One region of the Paenibacillus wynnii genome, then DNA from elsewhere that is predicted to be linked to it. Evidence: riboswitches for the same ligand, from Rfam matches in the RefSeq annotation. Region 1 holds a riboswitch; each other region holds the start of a gene.
What was found. A riboswitch is a leader RNA that binds a small molecule or an ion and turns the genes downstream of it on or off. The one in region 1 is predicted to bind cyclic di-GMP.

Region 1 (5,191 bases):
TTCAATTTCTAAAATTCAACGCAGTTGGCGTTCTTAACACATTGGTTGATTTTGCGATATTTACATTATTACATTCCATTGGGATGGTATATGGTGTGGCTCAAGTCATCTCCTACAGTGCAGGTACTGCCAATAGCTTTATTCTTAATAAAAAGGTGACCTTCCGAGACCGGGAGCGTAGCAGCACAGATGGCTTTGACCGCAAGCAGCTATTGAGATTTATTCTACTTAATCTGGTAGTGCTGGGTATCTCCCTGCTGTTAATGAACCTTTTGACTGACAAATTCGGGGTTCAAGTATTAATGGCTAAGGTTATGGTCACCTTTGTAACGGTTGTCATCAATTTTTTTGGCAGCCGAAAATGGGTTTTTTGATATATTTATCTTATTAATAGAGAGGAGTGCATTCTATGCGAAAGTTTTCCTACCTGCTGATACTATGCGGTATTTTGGTCATACTGTATCCGAAAGCTAATGAGTGGTTTAACGATTGGCAGCAGAATCGGCTGGTAAATGAAGCGGAACAGAGTTACAGAGATAGTGAGACTCCTTCTAATGATGCTGAGCTACAAAGCAGATATGCTAAGGTTACTCAGCTGCTTGCTGAGGAATCCACGTTGGACGAGCAAGCTCAGACAGAAGGGGACAACTCTGCTCAGGCTCAGCAGGAGGTTGGCGGAGATGTGATTGCACTCATCGAGATAAATAAGATAGACCTGAAGCTTCCTGTGCTTGAAGGAGCTACGAAAGCGAATATGAAGCATGCAGCAGCACATATGAAAGAAACAACACCCCTAGGTGAGATTGGTAATTCAGCAATTGCTGCTCATAGAGCCAGAAAGACAGGAAGATTGTTCAACAGATTAAATGAAGTGGGTATAGGTGACATTATTACGGTAAAGACCAAGAACCAAGACTATAATTATGAAGTTTATGATATTTCTATCGTGGAGCCAACGGACGTTTCTGTTCTTAAGGGCAATAACAAGGACTCGATCCTTACACTTATTACTTGTGATCCGCTGGTCAATCCGACGCACCGTCTTATAATTCATGCCAAGTTACCCTGAATAATGTAGAGAATTTGAATTATCGTAAAATATAATTATAAAATAGAGGATTCTATCAACCAGTCTATTGAGTATTACCGAAAACATGGTAATATAATAGATATAAAGCTAAACACGATAACGGCAAACCTATCGAAAGATAGGGACGCAAAGCTAAAGGGCCTTCCCGAAAGGATGGCAGCCAGCTACCGAATAAAGAGGCTTTTTTTGTTTTAATCTACTCGCTCCTATGATTCTAGTAGATGTAGATAAAGCTACAACGATAACGGCAAACCTATCGAAAGGTAGGGACGCAAAGCTAAAGGGTCTTCCCGAAAGGATGACAGCCAGCTACCGAAAGGAGTTTTATCCATGAAGAAGTTCTATTTCATGTTAATGACACTATTCGTGTTAGTTACCTCAGTACAGGTTACTACAGCAGAAGCAGCAACTACCGATACCACTTGGTTGAACACGTCAAAGTTAGCTGAAGGTGTAATTGGAGTACAATATGAAGTGCCGTCGAATAAACGTACCAAGCTAATGATTACTAAGGATAATAGCAGCTACACTTATAACCTGGTATCCTCTAATCAAACCGAAGTTTTCCCCCTCCAACAAGGTAATGGTTCTTACAAGGTGTCAGTTCTTGAGAACACAACAGGCAACAAGTACAGAGTGATATACTCTGAAGAAGTTGACTTATCTCTAAGCAATACTAATGTTGTATATTTGAATTCTGTTCAGAATATTAAATGGAATTCCTCAGATAAAGCCATCCAGAAAGCTCAACAACTGACACAAGGCCTGACCAAAGATGAAGACAAAGTGAAAGCAATCTATAACTACATCGTTAAGAACGTACAGTATGACTACACATTGGCAGCCAATGTTGCTACGGATTACATCCCTAATATTAATAATACGATCACGAACAAAAAAGGTATTTGTTATGATTACTCTTCCTTGTTCGCTGCGATGCTACGTAGCGTAGACATTCCAGCCAAATTGGTAATGGGCAACACGAGTTATGTTAGTGAGTACCATGCTTGGAATGAAGTTCTACTGAATGGGAAATGGGTAACCGTTGATACAACAGTAGATGCTGGATTGATAAAGAACAAGAAAACAGCCGAATTAATCAAAAGCTCCAGCAAATATACCTCGGCTAAATTCTACTAATACAAATTAAAAGTAAACGTGATAAATGAACAACCTGCTTAACTATTAAGCAGGTTGTTTTTATTTTTGTGTAATGGTTGATTTTTGAGCTAGTATTGAGTTATTATAAGAAAGCGTTATCAGAGATTTGCCTACACCAATGAATGATGAACTAAAAAGAAGTCATTCAAAAAAAGCTTGCAATTGATTTCTATACATGATATATTCTTATTCCGGCCAAGAAATGTTGATGCCGAGCTCGAAAAAGAAGTTGAAAAAAGAGCTTGCATTACACGGTTGGATATGATATATTATAAGAGTTGCTGGTGAGACATTAACCGCCGACAACGAGAACTTGATCTTTGAAAACTGAACAACGAGTGAGTGGGATTTTACGAGAGTAAAATCCAAAATCATGGACTTCTTGAAGACCATGATCAGAGAATTTTTTAATTCTCGTCAGATGTTTCAAAAATGAGCAATCGCTCTTTCTAAATACAATTTGGAGAGTTTGATCCTGGCTCAGGACGAACGCTGGCGGCATGCCTAATACATGCAAGTCGAGCGGAGTGATTTTGAAAGCTTGCTTTCAAAATCATTTAGCGGCGGACGGGTGAGTAACACGTAGGCAACCTGCCCCTTAGACTGGGATAACTACCGGAAACGGTAGCTAATACCGGATAATTTCTTTCCTCACCTGAGGAGAGAATGAAAGACGGAGCAATCTGTCACTGAGGGATGGGCCTGCGGCGCATTAGCTAGTTGGTGAGGTAACGGCTCACCAAGGCGACGATGCGTAGCCGACCTGAGAGGGTGAACGGCCACACTGGGACTGAGACACGGCCCAGACTCCTACGGGAGGCAGCAGTAGGGAATCTTCCGCAATGGGCGAAAGCCTGACGGAGCAATGCCGCGTGAGTGATGAAGGTTTTCGGATCGTAAAGCTCTGTTGCCAGGGAAGAACGTCCGGTAGAGTAACTGCTACCGGAGTGACGGTACCTGAGAAGAAAGCCCCGGCTAACTACGTGCCAGCAGCCGCGGTAATACGTAGGGGGCAAGCGTTGTCCGGAATTATTGGGCGTAAAGCGCGCGCAGGCGGCTATTTAAGTCTGGTGTTTAAACCTTGGGCTCAACCTGAGGTCGCACTGGAAACTGGGTGGCTTGAGTACAGAAGAGGAAAGTGGAATTCCACGTGTAGCGGTGAAATGCGTAGATATGTGGAGGAACACCAGTGGCGAAGGCGACTTTCTGGGCTGTAACTGACGCTGAGGCGCGAAAGCGTGGGGAGCAAACAGGATTAGATACCCTGGTAGTCCACGCCGTAAACGATGAGTGCTAGGTGTTAGGGGTTTCGATACCCTTGGTGCCGAAGTTAACACAGTAAGCACTCCGCCTGGGGAGTACGGTCGCAAGACTGAAACTCAAAGGAATTGACGGGGACCCGCACAAGCAGTGGAGTATGTGGTTTAATTCGAAGCAACGCGAAGAACCTTACCAGGTCTTGACATCCCGATGTAAGCATTAGAGATAGTGCCCCTCTTCGGAGCATCGGAGACAGGTGGTGCATGGTTGTCGTCAGCTCGTGTCGTGAGATGTTGGGTTAAGTCCCGCAACGAGCGCAACCCTTATGCTTAGTTGCCAGCACATTATGGTGGGCACTCTAAGCAGACTGCCGGTGACAAACCGGAGGAAGGTGGGGATGACGTCAAATCATCATGCCCCTTATGACCTGGGCTACACACGTACTACAATGGCCGGTACAACGGGCTGCGAAATCGCAAGGTGGAGCGAATCCCAACAAAGCCGGTCTCAGTTCGGATTGCAGGCTGCAACTCGCCTGCATGAAGTCGGAATTGCTAGTAATCGCGGATCAGCATGCCGCGGTGAATACGTTCCCGGGTCTTGTACACACCGCCCGTCACACCACGAGAGTTTACAACACCCGAAGTCGGTGGGGTAACCCGCAAGGGAGCCAGCCGCCGAAGGTGGGGTAGATGATTGGGGTGAAGTCGTAACAAGGTAGCCGTATCGGAAGGTGCGGCTGGATCACCTCCTTTCTATGGAGAATCGTTTCCTGTAACGGAAACATTCGAACAGAAGCGTTAAGCTTCTATAAGGACCCTTGAAGGTTCGAACCACTCACTCGTTGTTCAGTTTTGAGAGTTTAAGCTCTCATTTTTAAACTTGTCTGTAATTTTGATCGACACATTCGTGATCGACCCAAAATTAACAGAAACTTGATCCTTGAAAACTGGATACCGAAACGAATTTGCGTTTTAGAACATCTTTTAGCTATAACTTGTGCAAACAAGTAAATTAGTTATTAGCTGGAAACGAAGGTTTTGGATTGTGAAGCGACCTTTGGCTTTGAATACCTTGCGAGTGGTTTTCCACGAGCATCATTCAAAACAAGATGAGCGAACAAGCCAAACACCGGAGTGATGGTTAAGCTAATAAGAGCACACGGAGGATGCCTAGGCGCCAGGAGCCGACGAAGGACGTGGCGAACAACGAAACTGCCTCGGGGAGCTGTAAGCAAGCTTTGATCCGGGGGTGTCCGAATGGGGAAACCCAGCTGTGGTAATTCGCAGTTACTCATACCTGAATACATAGGGTATGTAGAGGCAGACCAGGGGAACTGAAACATCTAAGTACCCTGAGGAAGAGAAAACAATAGTGATTCCGTCAGTAGCGGCGAGCGAACGCGGAACAGCCTAAACCAAGGGGCTTGCCCCTTGGGGTTGTGGGACGTCTCACATGGAGTTACAAAGGAATACAGTAGATGAAGAGGTCTGGAAAGGCCCGCGATAGAGGTAAAAGCCCTGTAATCTAAACTGTGTTCTCTCCGAGACGGATCCCGAGTAGTGCGGGGCACGTGAAACCCCGTATGAATCCAGCAGGACCATCTGCTAAGGCTAAATACTACCTGGCGACCGATAGTGAAACAGTACCGTGAGGGAAAGGTGAAAAGCACCCCGGAAG
Region 2 (5,191 bases), on a different contig from region 1:
ATCAAAAAGCGCTCTGCGAGGAATGTCAGGATTTAAATGATTATGCTACGAATAGACTATCCCTCTGCCCATTCGGTGAGGAGAAAACGGCTTGTGCAAAGTGCTCTATCCATTGTTACAAATTGGATTACCGTCAAAGAATTAAGAGTGTTATGCGTTTCTCAGGTCCATGGATGCTTCTATATCATCCAATTGAGTCCATTAGGCATATCCCTATACCAGGTAAGTTAAGAAAATAGCCTGTGAAGAATGTAAATTCGCCATGGTTAGACATAAAAAAAGGGGCTGTCCCATAAGTAGATTTTTACGAGCGGAGAAAGACCCTCTTCATTTTCAAAATCGCAAAAAGTCAACAGAGCAGCGATTCTCCTGTTATTGGAGGATCGCTGCTCTGCGTCTTTGGTCATTTGCAGCTTGCTTCAGTAGATTGTGGGCAAGGGAAAGCCACCCGACTTCAAGCGTCACTTTTTCCATGCCGCGAAGCAGAAACCGCCGGAAGCCCCGGTTATTCTTCAGTTGTCCAAACACACTTTCTGGTTCTGTCATTCGACGTACAGCCAAAGCATAGCCTTCCTCGCTTTGCAAGATTGCCCGAGCTTGCTTCTGGTACCGCAGTCGTTCCAGACTTACAACCACTTCCCGATTTCCTGTTGCCTTTGTACAGCGTTCCTTCAGCGGGCAACCGTCGCAACTTAAGCTGCGGTAATGACGTTTTCCAATTTCATATCCACTCTCCAAGAGCTCCTTACTTTCCTTGCGGAAATGCAGCGTTTGTCCGGTGGGGCATATCCACGTATCTTTGGCTTTGTCATAGGTCCAGTTCTCAATCTTTCCGACATTCTCTTTCCATGCTTTGCTCTTTTCTTTATGGTAGCTGCCGTATTTCACTACCGCCTGAATCTCTTCCTTTTCCAGATAGGCGTAGTTTTCTTCACTGCCGTAGCCTGCATCCGCAACTAACGTCCCAGGAAGTTTTCCTAGGATCTGCCTTGCCTTTTCCAGGTGCGGCTGTAAACAACGGGTATCGGTAGGTCTTGGGTGTAGGCTGTAGGCCAATATAAATTGGTTTTCGGTTCCAATCTGTACATTGTAACCCGGTTTGAGTTGACCATTCCGCATGTGGTCTTCCTTCATCCGCATGAAGGTCGCGTCCGGGTCGGTCTTGCTAAAGCTGTTCCGGTCGCCAAGCAGTATTTGGTACTGCTCATACTTCAGTAGCCTAGGCAGCAAATCCTTGCGAATCTTCCGAACGGCTTTTTTCAGGGGTTTGTCTTTGGGTTTTTCCAATAGCTGGGCTTCAAGCCTCTGCGCTGCTAGTTCGAGTTTCTCGCTGTTCCACTCAGAAGACTCCCCGAGTTCAAGGAGGTCGTTTCCGTGGTGCTCGCGTTCTTCTTGGTCTTCTGCCGCTTCAATGCTCGCGAACAGGGCGTGTACCTTCTCCTGTAATTTCAATTTGTTCTTGTTGACCGCTTTGCCCCACACAAAGGTGTAGCGATTGGCATTCGCCTCGATTTTGGTTCCGTCCACAAAGTAATGCTCCAGCGAAACGTATTTTTCGTCAGACAAAAACTGAAGCACGGCGGTAAATACCGTTTCAAGGACGTCCTTCATTCGCTGGGAACGGAAGCGATTAAGAGTGCGGAAGTCGGGTCGCTGCCGTCCGGCCAGCCACATAAAGGGAATATTCTCCCGTACCGCTTTGGCAATTTGGCGAGACGAATAGATTTGCTGGGTGTACGCGTAGATAATATCTTTGGTGAGCATTTTAGGGTGGTAGCTGTCGCGGCCGCCGCCAGGATAGGCAGCGTCAAAGATGGTGTCGTCCAGCCGATTGACGGCTGCGTTCACGACACGAACGAGGTGATTTTCCGGGATGTCTTCTTCCAGATCCATTGGCAAGCAAAGTTGGTCCATGGTATATTGAATGTACAAAGAAATCGCTCCTTTTGAATGGTTGGGTGGTACCTCCATTTTACCAAAAGGGCGATTTCTTTTTGTGATTTTAAAGAAGATTGTAGAAACTTTTTCTGCTCAAAGCAGCGGAGAGGACGGACTGATTGCGGAAAAGCGGTAGCGGTCGCCTTGGTCTCCGGATTTTTACCGCTAAGGGAAATAAATAAAATCTGGAGAGCACAGCGATTGGAGCAACGGTCCGTTCGCGGAGCGTCCACACCACGTACACAAGTCAATCCGACTCAAAAACAGCGGGGCGGTCCCAAGCAGCCATTTCATGGCTTATGGGACAGCCCCTTTTAGCTTATCAAATGTATTAGGACTCTTCCTATTCTAACTCGGCGGGTTTTACAACTACTGCCACTTTGTTGTGATTGGAATACTTGGCTTCTATTTTTGTATTGTGTGTATCTTTTTCACCGTCTACAACTAGCGAATAACTCAAATTCACTGTTAGCTTTTCCGTCTGCCAAGTTTTCTTATTGGCGTATAGTTTCCACGTTACACTTTTGGGTTGAATCGTCCCAGAGTCCATAACAATGTCTTGGTCATAGAGTTCGATTAACATCTTTGCTGCCTTAGGTTCGGTTATCGTAAATTGGAGAACCGTCTGTGATCCGACATCGGACACTTTCATAGATTTTTTATAATTTTTGACTGAATCAAGCATAGATGCGGGATCAAATTGACCTTTAGTGTATAGGGCATCCCAATCCAGCTTGTCTGCCAGCACCCAATACTGTGCATCGGGATCAATCGGCTCTTCACCACTTTCACCCGTTACATCATCTTCAGAAACGGTAGTCTCGTCTTCGTTTTGCTCAATTAACATGCTTCCGTCTAACAACTGATAAAATTCTTTATCGTTGGCATATAGATCGAAAGATGATTCTGTTCCAAAATACTTGAGTTCATTAGTACCCGTTGCGGAGAATTTTGGCAGACGGTTAATGTCTATGTCGAGCGTGTTAGAAACAGAAAAACTCATCCCACTTGTTTGTATATCCAGTTTTTTATTCGAATTCAGGTGATAGCTCTTTAAAGTCTTAGATGATGCCGTTAGCTTGCCAATCACTTGATCTACGGTGAGTGGTTTGGCGGAAGCTGCAGACGCAACCTCCGATTGGGACATCCAGCCTGTATTTCCGGTCAACAACATTGCCCCCGCAATTATTCCTGTGCAAACCGCTTTCCAATTCCTCTTCAAAATCATTTCCCCTCTCGTATCTCGCGATCACGTAACGCCGTAGAAAGGCTGAAACCATAAAAAAGCTCCGGACAGACTTAAGTCCATCGGAGCTATCTTTAAGCTACCCCTTTGGCGGCCTGGCAATCATAGCCTTCTATTAGTTGGCTTTAGACCCATGGCTTTGTGTCATCATCTTTCGATGATTTTACCTTTAACGCGGATATTCATTTTTTTTAGTATTAAATTGCAGGACGTTTGTCCCTTTTTTACTTTAACATGGTTGCAATTTCCTGTAAACGATCTTCTTCCGATTCTCAAGACCTACTTTACTGTCATAAATTTCTAATAAAACTCTCCATCATCACCTTGTACACGAGCATTTAATATCATGCAATTTGCTTCATCAAATTTATGACTTCACCATCAGCACCACATCTTCACTTATAGGATCATTCTCACTTAGAATCCAGTGCTCTGTTTTCGTGATATGAACACTAATGAAACTAAAATAAAGGCAACAAACAAGAGAACTTTGTTCTTCGAATCACTAGTTTATCTGCCATTAGTTCACCCTTCGATGTTATATGTAGATCTTTCGGAATAACGTCTTTTTTGGGGATTTCGTAAAAAAGCAAAAACTCATATGCCGTAAGCTGGGGAAAAATCCATCTTAGTGTATTCGAGTAAATCATAGGACTCTCCTGCCTACAAAAAAAGCAGAACGCATTATTACACGCCCTGCTTTTTCACAAATGCTCTTAGGATTGGGTAGAACTAGACTTACAAACCGCTGAGCAAATCAACATTCAGATAATTCGAATTCCCCTTGGAACTGTCGTACCCTAATTGGATGGTATTAGAACCTGCATTTAGAGGTATGGTGACTGTTACAGTACCATAATTTCCCCAACTCGAAGTGGAATTGAAGACCAAGTTGTTAGCGATGAACACGCCATTTACTTTTACATAACGTGAAGCATTGCCAGCGGCCGCAGCATACCGGAACGTGACGGTTTTTGAGCCAGCTGAATTCTGATTGACATAGAAATCAATAGAGGTCCCGTTGGTGTTCCATCCTCCAATGTATCCCCTACCACTAAAGCCCGGATTCGTGCTTTCATTGATCAGGCCACTGCCGCTGACCAACGTTTTTTGCGCATTTTCGGCTTCATACGCTCCGTTACCAGCAATATAACCTGTATACCCATCCGCTGGTACGAGTTGAAGAATAGAAGCGCCTGCTGCGGCAGTTAAACTTTGCACATAGGTAGAGCCCGTTGGACGAAGCCAATCACTACCGATGATATTATCCGAGGTACGGCGGTGGTTCCAAGCTTGTGTTGCATTTTGCTGAAGAAAGTTCAAATACTGAGACTGACCACCCTGCACTCGCAAACGGTTCAAGTTCCGTGCAAAAATCATCTTGAAGCCGCCCGCATCATTTACGCCTTCATACATTAGAGTCTGGGCGGACACCATTTTGTTGATGACATACTGCGCGGCATTATTGGCATCCGTGAGATAAGAGGCGTTACCTGTCGATTGGTAGAGTGAGACTGCTGCTCCGAGAAAAGTTCCGTAATTGTAGGTGAAATCCCAATCTTTTATAATCCCCATGCCAGCACCTTCGATATGGTCGTTGATCTTGCTGCTAGTCACCAGAGTTGATTTCGTCCAATTGTAGATTTGCGTTGCTTTGGTCAGGTAAGATGTATCATTATAGGCGTTACGCAGTTTGATGGCTGCCATGACCATAGGGGCATTTGTAGCCATATTCTTTTGAGCGTTGCTTGAGATGTTCGGATTGTGCGAGTCTTTTCTCCACCAAATCCCTCCGCCATAAAAGCTTGTATCCCACTCGGCGTAGATCTGGTTGAATAGATAAGAACCACGGTTTAAATACTCCACAGTTCCGGTCAGCTCGTAGGCCCTCAGGCAAGCTAAGGCCCACCAACCCAGATCATCATTGAAAGTGTTAGCCGTCATATCAGGGTATTTTGCATTAAACCCAGTATAGATATCATGTATCATGGTTAGATAAGTTGCACT
Region 3 (5,191 bases), 320 kb from region 1:
TATCTGGCGTATGCTTTACACTTAACGGAAATCATGTCATTTGTGTGGATAAAGATGAGGAAAAGATCAATAAGCTAAACCGCATGGAATCTCCCATTTATGAGCCGGGAATCGAAGCTTTAATTGAAGTGAATCTTCGTGAGGGACGCTTGTCCTTCTCCTCCGATCTTACGGATTCAGTACGGCGTTCTGATATCATCATCCTTGCTGTAGGGACACCTTCCCTGCCGAACGGAGAAGCGGATCTTCAGTATATCGAAGGTGCGGCGGCCGAAGTCGGCAGAGCCATGGATGGCTACAAAATTATTATGACTAAGTCTACCGTTCCCGTCGGAACCAATGAAAAGATTCGCAAGATGATTGCTTCACAGACCACTTATCCTTTTGATATCGTCTCTGCCCCTGAATTCTTAAGAGAAGGTTCAGCCATCAGTGATACGCTTCATCCAGATCGAATTGTCATCGGGTTGGATAATCCGGACCTCGAGCCGGTTATGAGAAAGCTACACCAAGGATTTACGGAGAATGTATTCGTGACCGATATTCGCAGCGCGGAAATGATTAAATATGCTTCAAATGCCTTCTTGGCTACTAAAATCTCGTTCATCAACGAGATTGCTAATATTTGCGAAAAAGTGGGAGCTGATGTAACCGAGGTAGCCCAAGGTATGGGGATGGACCGCAGAATTGGTTCCTCATTCCTGCAAGCTGGTATCGGGTACGGCGGCTCCTGCTTCCCTAAGGACACCAATGCACTGATTCAAATCGCTGGTAACGTCGATTATGAATTCAAGCTTTTGGAATCTGTGGTTGAGGTCAACAAGGGTCAGCGTTTCATGATTATCTCGAAGCTGCATGAATCATTAGGAAGTCTCCGAGGAGCTGTAATCGGAATTTGGGGACTCGCATTCAAGCCTAATACAGATGATGTACGTGAAGCCCCGGCCCGTGAAATCGTTGAGGCCCTTGTTGCAGAGGGTGCCATCGTGAAACTCTTCGATCCGATTGCTGCCGATAACTTCAGGAAGCAATACGATCATCCGCAGCTCCGTTGGTGCTCCTTGCCGGAAGAAGCGGCGAAAGACAGTGATGCGGTCTGCCTGCTGACGGATTGGAGCCTGTTCAGGGATATCGACTTGCACAAGCTGGCGCAAAGCATGCGTAAGCAAATTCTGATTGACGGCCGCAACCTTTATACCAAGCAACAAATCGAGGGCACCGGCCTAGAATATCATTCCGTTGGGCGCCCTCAGATGGGCGGCCTTAGCGGTTATTCTCAGAGTGTGGCTGGCGCGGTATAGGTTGGTTTAATCTCTTATCTCTTATGTCTTATCTCTTTGTCTGTTATCTCTTTATGGTTGGCTTTCCAAGGCAGTATTGCCGCCGGAAAGCTACCAAGTGGTCGATCGCGCTAGCGGAGATAATGGGATCTTTATAAAAACACAGTGTTATGTAAAGGGACGAAGAGGAATTTTGGAACTGTAGAAACGAAGTGTTCGCCTTTATCCTTGGATTTCAACCGCGAGGAGCGGTCACAATTCAGGAAATCCAAGGATAACAGCGATCGGAAGTCCAACATTCATCGCAGTCCCCCAGCCATAACATCCCATTCTTTTATAACAATCCCATAAGGAGGGTTCACTTATGAAACTAGTACTATTGTCAGGCGGTTCAGGAAAACGGTTGTGGCCCTTGTCCAACGATTCACGTTCAAAACAATTTTTAAGAGTATTAGAAAGCCCGCAAGGTGAGCCGGAATCCATGGTGCAACGGGTCTGGAGACAGCTTAAAGAAACGGGTCTTGAGAGTTCCTCTTATCTGGCAACAGGCCGCGGTCAGGTGGAAATGATACAAAGTCAGCTGGGCAGCGAAGTGCCGATCATTGTTGAACCGGAACGGCGTGATACCTTTCCGGCGATTGCGCTCACGGCCTCCTACTTGTATTCGGTGGCAGGGGTTTCCCCCTCTGAGATTGTAGCCATTTTGCCGGTAGATCCTTATGTGGAGTCTTCCTTCTTCGAGAGTGTGGCCAAACTGGAGAGCACAATGGAGGAGAGCGGCGCGAACTTGGCACTTATGGGTGTTGTCCCTGAACTGGCATCAGAGAAGTATGGGTACATTATACCGACTCGCGATGCGGCAGGGGAAAATGGATTTCTGCGTGTGAGTCATTTTCAGGAAAAACCGGACCGTAAACAAGCCGAGGAGCTAATTAGTCGGAATGCTTTATGGAACTGCGGCGTATTCGCCTTCCGGTTGGGCTATCTGCTGGATATCTTACAGAGCAAGGGACTTCCCTTGGGATATGAAGAAATGCAGAAGCAGTATAAACTGCTCGCATCCATCAGCTTTGATTATGAAGTGGTTGAAAAAGAGGATAACATCGTGGTGCAGCCGTATGACGGGTTCTGGAAAGACTTAGGCACGTGGAATACACTGACTGAGGAAATGTCCAGCAATCACGTTGGCAAAGGATTTATCACGGCTGACTCCGAAGGAACTTGCCTGATTAATGAATTGGATATTCCGATTACCGTCATTGGCGCGAAAGATCTTATTATCGCAGCAAGCCCTGATGGAATTCTGGTTACCCATAAAGCGGAAAGTCCGCGCATCAAGGAAGTATTGAAGACTTTTGAACAAAGACCCATGTATGAAGAGCGCCGTTGGGGACATTATCGAGTGATCGACTATGTGAAATATGATGAGGGCAATGAAGTACTTACTAAGCGGATTTTTATAGCCGAAGGCAAAAATATCAGCTACCAGCTTCATCATAAACGCAGTGAGATCTGGACAATAATCAGTGGTGAGGCCAGTATTGTACTGAACGAAAAAATGCATAACGTAAAAGCAGGTGACGTAGTTCGGATACCTGAGGGTACCAAACATGCCATACTGGCTCTGACGAATCTCGAATTTATTGAGGTGCAGACTGGCTCTGAGCTGGTTGAAGAGGATAATATCCGGATCACGCTGGATTGGGATGATATCGAATTACATCAGTTTATTTCGTAGCACAATCTAACTATTTAAACCATTTTGTGTAGTCCTGAAACAGGTACAAAGAACTAATTATTAAAGAATTTTCATAAATGCACTAAACTAAAACTAAATACAGTCGATATTTACGGTAAGAGGGATAAATCCTTCTAAACGACAAAGGCAAACCTATCGAAAGATAGGGACGCAAAGCTATAGGGCCTTTCGCAAGAGTGGCAGCCTGGCTACCGAGAGGAAGATGAATTTTGATAGCTTACCGTAAGTATCGACTGTTATGTTCGTTGCTGTCTCTTGCTCTGTTCTTGACTGCCATTCCGTTGGGTTTGAGTATCGCGCCCCTATCTGCAGAAGCTGCTGTAAGTTTTGCCCCGGTTAATCCAAATGCTTCACCTGAAGCGATCAAGCTGCTGAAGTACGTATCCGATATTTCCGGAAGAGGAATTTTAACCGGCCAGCATGACTATTTGGAAAGTCCGGATGAATTCAGCAACAAGCTGCAGGCAACCAGTGGGAAATATGCTGCGCTACATGGCTACGAGCTGGGTGCAATAAGCGGTCAGACGGAAAGTACTACGGCTTGGCAACGGCAAAATGTGGTCAACAGTGCAATCAGTTGGAACAAAAACGGCGGCATCGTGGCAATGACATTCCATGAGAACCTTCCCGGAACAACGTATGACTGGTCCAATGTCTCAAGGAGCCTAAGTCAGGCTGACTTTGACAAATACGTAACACCAGGAACAGCGCAATACAACAGCCTGATTACTGAGCTTGATAAGGTGGCAGTTTCCCTGAAAAGCTTGCGCGATGCGGGTGTACCTGTATTGTGGAGACCTTATCATGAAATGAATGGCGGTTGGTTCTGGTGGGGGCAAAAGAATAACTTTTCTACCCTTTGGAACATTATGTATGACCGTTATGTTAACTATCATAAATTAAACAACCTGCTGTGGGTATGGAGCCCGAATGCACCGAATGCCTGGGCTAATCCTTATGCCTCGACCTATCCAGGTGCAGTCAAGGTGGATATTCTGGCAGCAGATATATATGAGAATGATTACAAACAAAGCTATTATGACAGTCTGCTTACTCTTGCTGCCGGCAAACCGATCGCGATCGGAGAAAACGGTGAAATGCCCGATCCGGGCACAATTCTCAAGACACAGCCTAACTGGGCATTTATGATGAATTGGGGCAAGATGCTCTACGAGAAAAATACTACGGCTACCATAACTAGCTTTATGATTAATAGTTATACTTTAACCCGGGATGAATACAGTACAGGAGTGGTTCCGAGTGCTACTCCATCACCCACACCAACGCCTGTTCCGACACCCACACCGGTAGTAGGTCTTCTACTTCCGGCCCAAAACGGGCTGCAGGGACAATATTTTAAGAATATGACTCTTTCAGGAACACCGGCACTTGTCCGGAATGATAGCGCAATTGATTTCAATTGGCGGTTGACAGCACCAGCCAGTTCACTTGGCATCAACTACTTTTCCGTACGCTGGACAGGTAAAATCAAACCTCTATATAGCGAGACCTATCAGATTTACACAGCCTCGGATGATGGTATTCGAGTATGGGTAGATGGGAAGATCGTGATTGACAGCTGGACGAAACAGAGTGGAACCGAACGTGTCGGAAGTATACCTCTGCAAGCAGGCCAGTTGTACGACATTAAAATTGAATATTATGAGAACGATGGAGATGCACGAGTTCGTCTAATGTGGGAAAGCCCTAGTCAAATTAAGGGTGCAGTTCCCTCTAACGCATTATTTTTAGCTTCAAATGCATTAAATGTAACAGTATCGACTGTTACACCAACGCCGACGCCAACACCGACGCCGACGCCGACACCAACGCCAACGCCGACGCCGACACCAACGCCGACGCCAACACCGACGCCAACGCCAACACCGACGCCAACGCCAACACCGACGCCGACGCCAACGCCAACACCGACGCCAACGCCAACGCCTGCTACGGTTACATCGCAAAATCAGGAGCCTTTACAAACAGTTACACCCGTATATGAGAATGGACTGCAGGGAGAGTATTTTTCGAATATGCAGCTTTCAGGAACCCCTGCTCTTGTGCGTAAGGATGCTGCTCTCGATTTTAACTGGCGGTTATTATCGCCTAATTCTGCAATTGGTATAGATTTCTTCTCTGTTCGGTGGAG

Region 2: another riboswitch for cyclic di-GMP. It lies ahead of PWYN_RS19790 (DUF6612 family protein); the one in region 1 lies ahead of PWYN_RS08615 (transglutaminase-like domain-containing protein).
Region 3: another riboswitch for cyclic di-GMP. It lies ahead of PWYN_RS07195 (PA14 domain-containing protein); the one in region 1 lies ahead of PWYN_RS08615 (transglutaminase-like domain-containing protein).

The regions. Positions count from the first base shown of each region.
Region 1 is NZ_JQCR01000002.1:1,347,299-1,352,489, reverse strand. Features, by position in the region: gene PWYN_RS08625 (GtrA family protein) at 1-374, shown strand, start outside; gene PWYN_RS08620 (class D sortase) at 410-1,069, shown strand; cyclic di-GMP riboswitch class I at 1,182-1,262, shown strand; cyclic di-GMP riboswitch class I at 1,327-1,407, shown strand; gene PWYN_RS08615 (transglutaminase-like domain-containing protein) at 1,421-2,230, shown strand; rRNA gene PWYN_RS08610 (16S ribosomal RNA) at 2,709-4,266, shown strand; rRNA gene PWYN_RS08605 (23S ribosomal RNA) at 4,653-5,191, shown strand, end outside.
Region 2 is NZ_JQCR01000003.1:947,300-952,490, reverse strand. Features, by position in the region: gene PWYN_RS19800 (nitrous oxide-stimulated promoter family protein) at 1-239, shown strand, start outside; gene PWYN_RS19795 (IS1182 family transposase) at 373-1,932, opposite strand; gene PWYN_RS19790 (DUF6612 family protein) at 2,282-3,160, opposite strand; cyclic di-GMP riboswitch class I at 3,271-3,362, opposite strand; gene PWYN_RS28285 (glycoside hydrolase family 76 protein) at 3,923-5,191, opposite strand, start outside.
Region 3 is NZ_JQCR01000002.1:1,023,248-1,028,438, reverse strand. Features, by position in the region: gene PWYN_RS07205 (UDP-glucose dehydrogenase family protein) at 1-1,301, shown strand, start outside; gene PWYN_RS07200 (sugar phosphate nucleotidyltransferase) at 1,645-3,018, shown strand; cyclic di-GMP riboswitch class I at 3,155-3,235, shown strand; gene PWYN_RS07195 (PA14 domain-containing protein) at 3,249-5,191, shown strand, end outside.